Regions from separate parts of the Blautia stercoris genome, predicted to be linked through region 3. Evidence: riboswitches for the same ligand, from Rfam matches in the RefSeq annotation. Region 3 holds a riboswitch; each other region holds the start of a gene.

What was found. Region 3 has a riboswitch for cobalamin ahead of ACYQ2D_RS00835 (ABC transporter substrate-binding protein). Riboswitches for the same ligand answer to the same signal wherever they lie in the genome.
Region 1: linked by a shared signal. The riboswitch ahead of ACYQ2D_RS03060 (energy-coupling factor ABC transporter permease) and the one ahead of ACYQ2D_RS00835 (ABC transporter substrate-binding protein) in region 3 are both predicted to bind cobalamin.
Region 2: linked by a shared signal. The riboswitch ahead of ACYQ2D_RS08240 (DUF2284 domain-containing protein) and the one ahead of ACYQ2D_RS00835 (ABC transporter substrate-binding protein) in region 3 are both predicted to bind cobalamin.
Region 4: linked by a shared signal. The riboswitch ahead of ACYQ2D_RS10730 (leucine-rich repeat domain-containing protein) and the one ahead of ACYQ2D_RS00835 (ABC transporter substrate-binding protein) in region 3 are both predicted to bind cobalamin.

The regions. Positions count from the first base shown of each region.
Region 1 covers NZ_BAAHYF010000001.1:620,515-623,674, forward strand. Annotated here, with positions in the region: gene hemA (glutamyl-tRNA reductase) at 1-913, opposite strand, end outside; cobalamin riboswitch at 1,068-1,251, shown strand; gene ACYQ2D_RS03060 (energy-coupling factor ABC transporter permease) at 1,396-2,142, shown strand; gene ACYQ2D_RS03065 (energy-coupling factor ABC transporter substrate-binding protein) at 2,144-2,443, shown strand; gene cbiQ (cobalt ECF transporter T component CbiQ) at 2,476-3,160, shown strand, end outside.
Region 2 covers NZ_BAAHYF010000001.1:1,704,196-1,707,355, forward strand. Annotated here, with positions in the region: gene rpoN (RNA polymerase factor sigma-54) at 1-1,008, opposite strand, end outside; gene ACYQ2D_RS08240 (DUF2284 domain-containing protein) at 1,030-1,572, opposite strand; cobalamin riboswitch at 1,928-2,132, opposite strand; gene murA (UDP-N-acetylglucosamine 1-carboxyvinyltransferase) at 2,243-3,160, opposite strand, start outside.
Region 3 covers NZ_BAAHYF010000001.1:153,547-156,706, forward strand. Annotated here, with positions in the region: gene iolE (myo-inosose-2 dehydratase) at 1-61, shown strand, start outside; gene ACYQ2D_RS00830 (sugar phosphate isomerase/epimerase family protein) at 87-1,007, shown strand; cobalamin riboswitch at 1,135-1,322, shown strand; gene ACYQ2D_RS00835 (ABC transporter substrate-binding protein) at 1,571-3,160, shown strand, end outside.
Region 4 covers NZ_BAAHYF010000002.1:203,066-206,225, forward strand. Annotated here, with positions in the region: gene ACYQ2D_RS10725 (ROK family transcriptional regulator) at 295-1,440, shown strand; cobalamin riboswitch at 1,566-1,723, shown strand; gene ACYQ2D_RS10730 (leucine-rich repeat domain-containing protein) at 1,884-2,732, shown strand; gene ACYQ2D_RS10735 (Ig-like domain-containing protein) at 2,882-3,160, shown strand, end outside.

The DNA.
Region 1 (3,160 bases), 470 kb from region 3:
TTGGAGACGCTGCATCAATTCGGAAACTGTCAATATCATACAAGGAAACATTCTGTAATTTTCCTACTTCAGGGTCAATGTCTCTTGGAACAGCCAAATCAATCAAAACGACAGATGCTGCATCTAACTTAATTTCCTCAAAGTTTTCTTTTGTCAAGGTATAATTCGGACTGGCTGTTGCTGAAACAACCAGATCACAATCAGGAAGGAGTTCCATTCGTTCTCCATAATTAATGCGTTTGCATCCCTGTGGGATGTTTACAACACCACTTCGATACTGACGTACGGTTACGGTTACGTCCGCTCCGGCTTCTTTTAAGGCAAGTGCCGTCACTTTTCCCATTTCACCATTTCCAATTACCATACAGGTTTTTCCCTCAAACGAAAATCCCTGATTTTTTAAGCGTTCCATTGCCTGATGAATCACAGAAGTATTGGCTCTTGAAAACGTTACTTCTGTTTTTACTTTCTTCGCCGCTGTAACCGCCATACGAAACAGTACTTCAAGTACGTTATCTGTACAATAGGCATCTCTTGCTAAAGTCAGCGCATCTTTTACCTGTGTAATAATCTGATCCTCAGCAAGAATCTGTGATTTCAATCCACTGGTTAAATAAAACAAATGCCGAACTGCCTCTTCATTTTCACGTTTCATAAAATAATCCTGATACTCATCTTTTTCCACTTCTTTTTCTTTGCATAAAAAATCATACAGAGAAATTTCTTCGTCATCCTGCGTGCTGACCCAAACTTCCATCCGGTTACAGGTGGATAAAATAATGCATCCTAAGATACCATGTTCTTCTTTTAACTTTTTCATTGCCTCTATTGCTCTTTTCTTTGTAAAAGAAAACTTTGCACGGATATCTACAGATGCTTTGCTGTGATCGATTCCAATCATGGAAATACTCATTTTCTCTTCACTCCGCCTCTTATATTTTTAAGCTTTTTCTCGCTTATCCTTGGTTCATCTTAGCACAGAATGTACCTCGGTGCAACCTAAGGTTTTTTGTCAGTTTTTGCCTAAAAATGAATTGACAAATGCTTTGAGAAATAATACAATGGACAAAGAATTGAATGTACACAGGTGTCCGTTTTTTTCGGAATAATAGGAAAGCCGGGTGCAATTCCCGCACGGTCACGCCGCTGTAACTAGCAGAGCACATTTCATCATTGCCACTGGGGAACCGGGAAGGCGAAATGCTGCAATGACGCTTAAGTCAGAAGACCTGCCTGCTGCATACGATTTACACATGGTTACGAACGATGGCCTTGTGTAAGAATGAAAACACTCTACACAGTCGTAGTCTGTTTTTTATTCTCAACTTGGCCTGCCGGAATTCTTCCGCAGGTTTTTTTATTTTAAATCTTTATCACGTTAAAGGAGTCATGAAAATGAACAAACAACAAAAACACGTCATCGCATTTGCTACCGCATTTGCACTTATGTTTGGTATTGTTCCAAACGTAGCAGCTATGCATATCATGGAAGGCTATCTTCCTGCAGGATACTGCGTTGCCTGGGGAGTCCTTTGTCTGCCATTTCTTGCAGCCGGATTTTTCTCCATCAAGAAAACATTAAATGAACACCGCAACCTGATTACCTTATTGGCTATGTCCGGTGCTTTCGTATTCGTTATCTCTTCTTTGAAAATTCCTTCCGTTACCGGAAGTTGTTCTCATATGACAGGAACCGGTCTTGGCGCTATCTTATTTGGACCAAGTGCAGTTTCCATTCTTGGAATTATTGTTTTATTATTCCAGGCAATCTTACTTGCACACGGCGGTTTAACTACAATCGGAGCAAACACGTTCTCCATGGCAATTGCCGGACCATTTGTAACCTTTGCAATTTATAAAGTCTGTCAGAAATGCAAAGTAAATAAAATGGTTGCTATTTTCTTATCTGCAACTTTAGGAGATTTATTTACTTACTGTGTAACTGCAGTTCAGATGGCACTTGCTCATCACGCTGATACAACCATTTTAAATGCAATGGGTAAATTCTTACTTGTATTTGCACCAACTCAGGTACCGCTTGCAATTATCGAAGGTATCTTAACTGTATTAATCATTATGGCACTTGAAACTTATGCAAAACCGGAGCTTCGTGCAATCGGATTTATGAAGGAGGCAAAATAATATGAAAAAGAAAGTCATTACCTTATTGGTTATTATTTTATTAATTGCCTTTATTCCATTATTTGCTTTAAAGGATGCTGAATTCGGCGGATCTGATGATGCCGGAAGCCAGGTTGTTGAAGAAGTCGACTCTTCTTTCCAGCCAATTGCAGAACCAATTTTAGAAAAAATGCTTGGACATGAACTTCCGGGCGAGGTAGAAAGTTTACTGTTCTGTGTACAGTCTTCTATCGGTGTCGGCGTCCTTGCTTTCTTCATGGGACGTTTTGTAGAGCGTAAAAAGCTTGGAAAGGGTGAATGATTCTTTCGCCTGTCACAAGAAAGGAGTCTTGAATGATTACAATTGATAAACTTTGTTATACTTCCAGACTCAGATATGAAAATGCCGCAGAAAAATTCGCTTTTGCCGTGATTACATTAATTATCTGTGTAATGAGTCGTTCCATGGTAATTGCAGGAATTGTTTTAGCAGTAACGGGGATTCTCACTGTATGGAAAGGTGGAATCCCCCTTTTTCGCTATCTTCATTTCTTAAGTGTTCCACTGGCATTTTTATTTTTGAGTACACTGGCGATTCTTGTAAACGTGAAACAAAAACCACTCGATTTATTTGCTATAAAAATCGGAAACTGGTACTTAACCGGAAGCACGTATGGCGCACTTTATGCCCTGCAGTTAATCCTGACTGCACTTGCTGCTGTATCCTGCCTGTATTTCCTTTCTCTGAATACACCAATGCCTGATATTTTAATGGTACTTGATAAGCTTCACTGTCCAAAACTTTTAATTGAATTAATGCTTTTAATTTATCGCTTTATCTTCGTGCTTTTAGACACTGCTTATCATATTTCTACTGCTCAGGACTGCCGACTCGGAAACTGCAACTATAAAACTTCGCTAAAGTCTTTTGCAGCAATGTGTTCTACCCTTATGGTGCGGGCAGTAAAACGTTCCAATGCCCTTTATAACTCCATGGAAACCCGCTGCTATGATGGCACGATTCGCGTTTTAAATGAAA
Region 2 (3,160 bases), 1.6 Mb from region 3:
CTTCAAATAGGCACTTCCTTTTTCAAAAAACTCTTTTTGTTCTTCTACCAGAATTCTACATATCTTCATCATGGTATCTTTTCTAGAAGCAACACACTGAAAAATCCATTGCGCCTGTTTATATTTTTCCTGAAGATACTCTTTTACCTCTATAGAGCTGTCTTCCTTCATCAGACTCAGATAATAAGAGCTAAATGGTTTGTTGTAAGCATTTTTTTCATTCAGAATAATTTCAAAATATTCTTTAAATTTTACAACCGTCACATCCGGAACCAGATAACTCAAATGATTTTTCGAAGCAAATCCCTGCGCAGGTTTTGGATTCAGCTTCCGAATCTCTTCGCAAGCTCTTACTACCTCATCACGTGAAATTTTAAGCGCTTTTGCAATCTGTGGAATCTGATTTTTCCCTAATTCTACCAAATGATGTTCTACTATCTGCTTTACAATTTGATTCTCATTTTCCCTGCGCAAGAGTTGCAGTAACAGACATTCCTGTAAATCTGCCGCTCCTACTCCCGCCGGGTCACATTTTTTCAGCCTGTCTATGTAAACTTTCATCTCTTCTACAGACAGAAAAAATTTATCCGCAAGTTCCTCTACATTATCTATAAGATATCCCCGTTCATCGAGAGAATATACCAGAAATTCATAAATTTCCGAATCCTTCTCCGTTTTAAAAAATGGAATCAACTGAGAAAGTACATATTCAGGAAGTCCTCTCTCTTTCTCTAGAAATTCCCGTTCTTCTCTTTGCTCATTTTGTTCATCCTGATAATAAATGCGGTTTTGTTCATCCGATTTGGCAAGCCACTCCAGTTTCTCTTGAAAATCATTTTTTTCTTCTGAATCACTACTATTTTCTTCCAATTCTATCAATGGATTTTCCAATTCTTTTTCTTTTAGGTACTCTTCTAATTCCTGCGTATTCATCTGAAGAATCTGAAGGGATTGAAGCATCTTTTCCGATAGTTTTTGCGTTTGTGTTAAATTCAGTTCTTGTCTCATATACACCCCATACCCTTTTACTTAAAAAACATACAAACTAAAAAAAGAAACCACATCTCCATTCCATTCCATGTTCATCTTACAGTGTCTTGCCATCTTTCCTGCATCAATACAGTAAGCAGAAAGACATGAAAAACGCATATTTTCATTTACACATGGTTCTTTTGCTTTTGCTTTACATTCCTCACAGAAATTACATGGTCCGCACATAATAAACATTCCATTATCAGGCAGACCCTGCTCTTTCAATTCTTCTACCGCATGTAAGGTTTTGTTTGTATGCATCTTCTTAATAATTTTTGTTTCTGCATCATCAAAAATATTTTGAACCGGAGTTCTTGACTGAAAAACCAACGCATGTTCGTATTTTCTTACCTTTTGCTCCATTTCCTCCGGTGTTCCGCAAAGCGGTGGACAGGCATAATTATTTCCATAATTCCCACAGTCATTCATCTCACAAAACTGTCGAAATTCATGTTCAAACTCCAGATCTTTTGTTTCCATAAATTTCATTGTTGCAAATCCAAATGCTTTTGCCTGTTTTTCCATTTCTATTTTTTTCATCTTAAATTTCCCCTTTCAAATACCTTTACTAACTTTTTCTATTATACCAAAAAAAGCCGTTACAGATAAGATACTATTATCTATAACAGCTTTGTTTTTATTGTCTATTTTAACTTTTTGCAGGAGGAATTCCTCCACCTGTATTGACCAATCATACATATTTTTTGCGGAGGTTTTATGTACGAATACAGCTTTTGGAATTCTCCTGCCCTTTCAAAGTAAAGGATGTATAAATTCCGTACACAGGTTCCTCTAAGTTTGTATCAGAATGTACCGTTCTTCTGATACGTGCTTTTTCAAGCATAAGGCGTTCCATATCAGATATCATGGATGGAAAACTTTCTTCGGAAGTTTCAACCTTTCACTTACTTAAGCAGGTTTCCTGACTTGCCTATCAACGCTTGGCGCTCCTTCTCGTACGCTCTAATACAATGGATTCTTGCGCTTCGCTCCTTGCTTACAGTGGCCGGACCGCTCAGGATTTTCACCTGATTCCCTTTTCACCACGGACAAAAAAAGAGGGGAAAATGTCTGTGATGCACTTAATAAGTTGATATGAAATCTATACACGCACTTACCATAGCACAGGTGCTAAACATTGTCAAGGAAAAAACGATTTGGATTTTATTCCAAACCGTTTTTCTTATTTTTTATGCTATTTTACTGGTTTTTAGCCGATTCTAAGCTGAAATTTCTGAATTTCCTTTTCACTGGATACTCGTTCAATCTCAGCGCCAAGGCTTCTTAATTTGTCTTCAAATCGCTCATATCCTCTCTGGATATAAACAATATCATCTACGACTGTGAATCCTTCTGCCGCAAGACCGGCAATTACAAGTGCTGCACCTGCACGAAGGTCTGGTGCGCTGACTCTTGCGCCTGTCAGTTTTTCCACGCCATCAATGATTGCTGTATTTCCTTCTACTTTGATATTGGCACCCATACGAGAAAGCTCGTCCGCATATTTAAAACGATTTTCAAAGATAGATTCTGTTACAATACTTGTTCCTTCTGCCAAAGTAAGTGCGACTGCAAACTGAGGCTGCATATCGGTTGGATAACCCGGATATGGCATAGTCTTTACATGAGTACGAGTCAGACGTTTGTTTGCCACTACACGCACCGCATCATCAAATTCTTCTACCTGACATCCGATTTCTTCTAATTTTGCAGTTGTTGCTTCCAGATGTTTCGGAATTACATTTTTTACCATGATATCGCCTCTGGTCGCTGCGGCTGCGCACATAAATGTTCCGGCTTCAATCTGATCCGGAATAATGGAATAAGTTGTTCCATGTAACTTTTCTACACCCTGAATACGGATTACATCGGTACCTGCACCCTTGATACTTGCTCCCATGCTGTTTAAGAAGTTTGCCACATCGACAACATGCGGCTCTCTTGCTGCATTTTCAATAATGGTATTTCCGGTTGCCATTGCAGCTGCCATCATGATATTGATTGTAGCACCTACAGATACCATATCCAGGAAAATATGTTTTCCTGTCAAGTTCTCTGCTTTTGCAACGACTGCACCGTGAAGAATATCTACGGATGCACCCAGTGCACGGAATCCTTTTAAATGCTG
Region 3 (3,160 bases):
AAATCCATTAGAATATGCAATTAAGGCACGTAAGTACATCCGCAAGGTTTGTGGATTATAAAGTTTAAGAAAGGCAGGATAAGACTATGAAAATTGCATTTGATGTAGACGTATTGGCAAAACAGATGGATATCAATCGTATGGTTCATCAGGTCGCAGACTGGGGCTATAAATATATTGAGCAGTCTCCACATCCAAGAATTAATCCATTTTATAAACATCCGCTTTTTTCAAAAGAGTGTGAGCAGGAATATCGAAAAGCACTTCGGGAAACCGGTGTTGAAATTTCCTCTTTCATCGTAGTTTACCGTTGGTCCGGTCCGACGGAAGAACAGCGTAAGATGGCAGTTGCAAATTGGAAGAGAATGATTGAAATCGCAGTGAATATGGGAGTTCCGGTTATTAATACCGAATTATCCGGTGACCCGAATCAGCAGGAAATCTGTAATGGCATGTGGTTTCGTTCGATGGAAGAACTGCTTCCGATTATTGAGAGGGAAGGACTCCGTGTAGAAATTCAGTCTCATCCGTACGATTTTTGTGAACTCAATAACGAGACCTGCGATATGGTAAAATCGTTCCGTTCCAGAAATTTAGGTTATGTCTATTCTTCTCCTCATGGATTCTTCTACGATGAAGGAAAAGGAGAGGTACGTTCCATGCTTCGCTATGCAGGAGACGAGCTGACTCATGTATTATTTGCGGATACCTTTAATCAGACCTTAGATTGCCGTTACATTGCAAATCCACCATGGTTAAATGCAAGAGGAAAATCCGATGTAACGATTCATCAGCACCTTGCAATGGGAGAAGGAGATGTTGATTTCGATGGAATCTTTGAAACCTTAAGAGACATGGATTTCGCAAATAAGCAGTTAAAAACAGACGCACCAAAGGTCGGAGGCGATAATATTGCGTGTGTGTCTATGTTTGGATTCCCGGAAAAGATGGATAAACAGGCACCGGAAGCAAGAGAAAGAATTGAGAAAGAATTGCTTGGAAAATAATTAAAAAACTAAGAGCAAATAAAAATATCAGATAAGATTTTAATTTTATCTGATATTTTTATTGACAAAAAGATGGTTTATCTTGTATATTAATGGTGTTAAATAAAATTATTTATAGAATGTTGGCGAATATGCCACAGAGATAAGTTCAGACAGTCGTCTGATTAAAAGAGAACCCGATGCGAATTCGGGACGATCCCGTCACTGTGATAGCTGGTTAAAAGCAAAATGCCACTGGAAAGATAGTTTATTCTGGGAAGGCGCTTTTAATGTGTATGCTTAAGTCAGGAAACCTGCTTACCTCTTTAACAAAAGTTCTTGCGGAAGACGAGAAGCTTAAGTTGTACAGATGAAAAAGCACTCTGCTATTTATGTTAAATAGCAGATTATTTTTGACGTTATCTATTATCAAATTAAGAATCTTTAACAGTCGGATGCTTTGGTATCCGGCTTTTTTGCGCTTAAAAACAGAAAAAAGCGTAAAAAGAAGCAGACTTTTGTCCACGTCTATAAAAGGCAAATGTAATTTATGAAGAAGAACCAGTATAGGAAGGATGAAGCAAATGAGAAAGAAACATGTAGTAGCGCTGATGATGGCAACTGTGATGGCAGTAAGTGTACTTGGAGGATGTGGAAGTTCTTCTTCCTCAGGAAAGGCTGCAAAATCATCAAGTAACAGTGATGAAAAGGTTTTAAATTTCGGTTGTGCCATGTACACAGACGGAAGTGTCAATACCGCAGGGGATGAGAACGGTGGCTGGAATGCAATGCGTTACGGTATTACAGAAACCTTATTTAAATTTGATGATAACATGGAAGTTACTCCGTGGCTGGCAGACAGTTATACGGTAAATGATGATCATACGGAATGGGTCATTACTTTGAAAAAAGGATTAAAATTCTCAGATGGATGTGATCTGACAGCAAGTAAAGTAAAGGAATGTTACGAACACTTAAGAGAAGTTGGACCATCTGGTTCTGCAAAACCGGAAAAATATCTGGAATTTGAAGCAACAATCACAGCAGATGATGAGGCAGGAACACTGACCATCCAGACAACACAGCCTTATGCAAACTTGATGGGACAGCTCAGTCACCCGACTATGGGCATTGTGGATGTAGAACATACCAAAAACTTTGATAATGGAACAATCGGTACCGGTCCATACATGATTAAAGAATTTAATGGTGTCGGTGTTGGATATACACTGGTTGCAAATCCAAATTATCGTGAAGATGTCCCTTATGACGAAGTAAATCTGATGTATATGGGAGATAACTCTGCAAAGGCAATGGCTCTGGAGAGTGGTCAGGTAGACTTGGTTGAAAATATCACAAACGTAGCAGATATTCAGAAATTCCAGGATTCAGATGACTATACAGTAGATATTGCACCAGGTGTACGTTGTGGATTCTCCTGGATGAACTTTGATGGTGTACTTGGAAATAAGACACTGCGTCAGGCAATCTTAATGGCAATTGACTACGATACCATTTGTAATTCCAAGACAATCGGAGGACTTTATACACCAGGATTTTCTGTTCTTCCATCGACTCTGTCTTATGGATATGATAAACTGAACAATCCTTATACTTATGACCCGGAAGGTGCAAAGAAATTATTGGATGATGCAGGAATTGTAGATACCGATGGTGATGGAATCCGTGAGCTTGATGGAAAAAATATTAACCTGCGTTATATTTCTTATGAAAACCGTCTGTTAAATGAATTTTCTGATGCACATACTCAGTACTTAAAAGAAATCGGAATTGGTGTGACTGCTGAATATGGAAGCTCTGATGACCAGTGGAGTAAACTGGCAGCCTTAGATTATGACTTTAATAACAATAACTGGATTACAGTAGGTACTGGAGATCCTTATGCCTATATGGCAAACTGGGCAACTGAAAGTACATACTGCGCATATTCCAATGAAGAATATGATAAGTTGTTCAATGAGTTAAAGACAGAAATGGATCCGGATAAACGTGAAGATTTAATCTTCCAGATGCAGCAGATTCTGATTGATGATGCAGCAGTTTTAATTGACGGATATTATAACTCCAGTATGATTTATTCTAAAAATGTAGGATATGCTAAGATTCATACAGCAGATTACTACTGGCTGACGACAGAAATTGTTCCGGCAGAC
Region 4 (3,160 bases), on a different contig from region 3:
AAAATACCTGCGGCGGCAGCAATTAATAATCGGGCAGGGTCTGCGGTAAATACAGTTTCCATAATTTTAACTCTCCTTATTTTAAAAAATACTTTTCTTTTTCACTTATGCTTATTACTTAACTGTAAGTGAAGTATATAATAAGAGGAAAAAATATGTCTATTGACATAAAAAATAATTTTTTAAAACTTATTTTGGTTAAAATGCACATAAAATATTCTTGTTTGCGTTTCATAGTATACTGTATTAAAATGGAACTATGACTGAAAAGTATGGAAAAGCAAGGAGGACAAAATGAGCGAACGAGGCGTTACTACGATTACATTAAAACAGATTAATAAAGAAAAGGTATATCAATATATTTATCGTACGAAACAGACTTCAAAACTTCAGATTGTGCAGGATTTAAAGATGGGTCTGTCTACTGTCAGTCAAAATTTAAATGTGCTTGAAGAAGAAGGTCTGATTCAAAGAGATGGCTATTTCGAATCAACGGGTGGAAGGAAGGCACAGGTGATTCAGATTGTATCAGATGTCCGGATTTCAATAGGAATTGGAATTTTAAAAAAAATGTTTTATATTGTTGCAATTGATTTATATGGAAAGGTGATTGCAAAAGACACCATTGATTTGGATTATAGCGATACAGAAGAATATTATGAAAAGGTAGCAAATAAAATAGATGAATTTATAGAAGAATACAAATATCAGAAAGAAAGAATCCTTGGTGTTTCGATTGCAACTCAGGGAATTATTTCTCCGGATGGTTCCGGAGTCATGTATGGTACGATTATGAATAATGTGAAGATGCGTCTGTCTGATTTTTCTTCTAAGCTGCCTTATCCATGCCGTCTGGTACATGATTCAAAAGCGGCTGCTTATCTGGAATTATGGAATCATTCGGAACTCGACAGTGCAGTGGTGTTTTTATTAAATCGCAACCTTGGTGGAGCGATTATTACAAATCGAAAGGTGCATGAAGGAAGTTTCATGCATAGCGGAGTGATTGAACACATTTGCATTAATTCAGATGGACCGCTGTGTTATTGTGGAAACCGTGGCTGCCTGGAAACCTATTGTTCCGCAAATTCACTGTCTGAAATTGCAGGAATGTCAATAAAGGAATTTTTTGAAAAACTAAGAGAAAATAAAGAGGAGAATATAAAGCAAATCTGGAAAGAGTATTTAAAACATCTGGCATTTGCCATGAGAAATCTGAATCTGGTCGTTGACGGACCGATTATTATCAGTGGGTATCTGGCACCCTATTTTATGGAGAATGATTTGAATTATCTGTTAAAACAGATCAATTTATCGCTTCCGTTTGAGTTTCCAAAAGAAAATCTGATAGTTGGGACAAATGGACAGTACACTCCGGCAATCGGTGCAGCTCTTTTTTATGTGAAAAAGTTTATTGATGGAATTGCTCCGACGATTTAACTTTCCGGTGACCGAGATGATAATCACGACGACAGAATTTGTTGTATATAAAGAGTCTGATATTGCTAAAAGAAAGTTTTAAACTTGCTTTACAAAAATGGAAAAATAAAGTATAATTACAGAAAATAAATAAGTTTTAAAACGGTCCTTGACGAAATAATGAAAACAGAAAAAATGATTTAAGATAGGTTAAAAGGTAAGCTCGGTGAGAAACCGGCGCAGTTTCCCCTACTGTAACACAGATGTTGTGAAGCCAGAAAACTGCCGTTTTTTAAATTTAAATTTATTTTCGGGAAAAGAAAGTAAATTTATTTTTGTGTATGTGAATAAACATTTTAAATATGTGACAGCAACTCTGGCATGCGAAAAGTAAAGAAAGAAATTTCCCGTGATCTGGGAGATTTCTTTTTCTTTACCAATTTAGCTTGATGAAAAGGAAAAGAATGGATAAGACAATGGGACAAATATTAACGTGGAAAGCAAAAGAAAAAAATGTTTTTACCAGAGCACAGGGAAAGAAAGTACGGGAAAAAGAACTGGTACTGGCTTCGGATTGCAGAAAGATAGAAGATGAAGCACTGATGAATAACGTAAAAATTAAAAGAGTACAGATTCCTTCATCGGTAACAGAAGTCGGAAAACAGAGCTTTGCAAATTGTACAGCTTTAAATGAGCTGTGTTTTGATAACATAGAAAGAATTAAGCAGGAAGCATTTTCGTGTTGCATCAGAGTTCGGAAAGCAGAATTTTCCAAAAAACTGCAGTACATTGGAAAAGGTGCTTTTTTTCGGTGTAAAAAACTGGAAACAGCGACTTTTCCTGAAAGTGTAACGTGTGTGTATCTAGCGGAAGAGGTATTTTATGGATGTGAAAGTCTGAAGGAAATTAAGATTCCAAAGTCTGTCCAGGAAATTAAAAGTCGTGCCTTTTATAAATGTTTAAATCTTGAAAAGGTAGAATTTCCATTGGCACTTCGGAAGATTGGTTCTCAGGCATTTTATCAAACAGCATTAAAAGAACTGGAACTTCCGGATGGACTGCGTGAGATTGGAGACAGTGCATTTTTAAAATGTAACAATCTGGAATCCGTGAAAATTCCAGAAAGTGTGAAGCGGATAGGAAAATGGGCATTTCATGGATGTCATCGTCTGAAAGTAGTTGAGATTGCTCATGAACCGGAATTTATCGGAGACTGGATTGTAAACAAAAGTACGGTGATACGGTGCAGAAAAGACAGCAAAGTAGAAGCATACTGTAAAAAGTTTGAATTTGCAGTAGAATACATAGAGTGAAAAATACTGCGGATAGTTATGAACTATTTCATTATAACACAGTAGACACAAGGATAAATGAAGACCTTTCCTGATGGGAAGGTCTTTTTTTATATAACGCAAAAGAAATAATGCACTCTCAAAGCGCATAAAAAGAAGGAGGAAACAAAATGAAACAGAGAAAGAACAATCGATTTCTGGCAATGCTGATGGCGATGTTAATGATTGTATCAACTGTTGCAACGGGTTGGTATCCGGTTGTTGCAAAAGCAGATACAAATACAGGCATTACCTTAACTGTAATCGGCGATACCGGAAATCACAGTAAAAATCTGGATGAACATACCGGATATGTGTATTGGTTAAAAGACCAGCCGCTTAATATTGATGTAAACAGTCTGGAAAGTTATTATGTGGCTGAAAACTGTAAAGACCAGATTAAGGCTGCA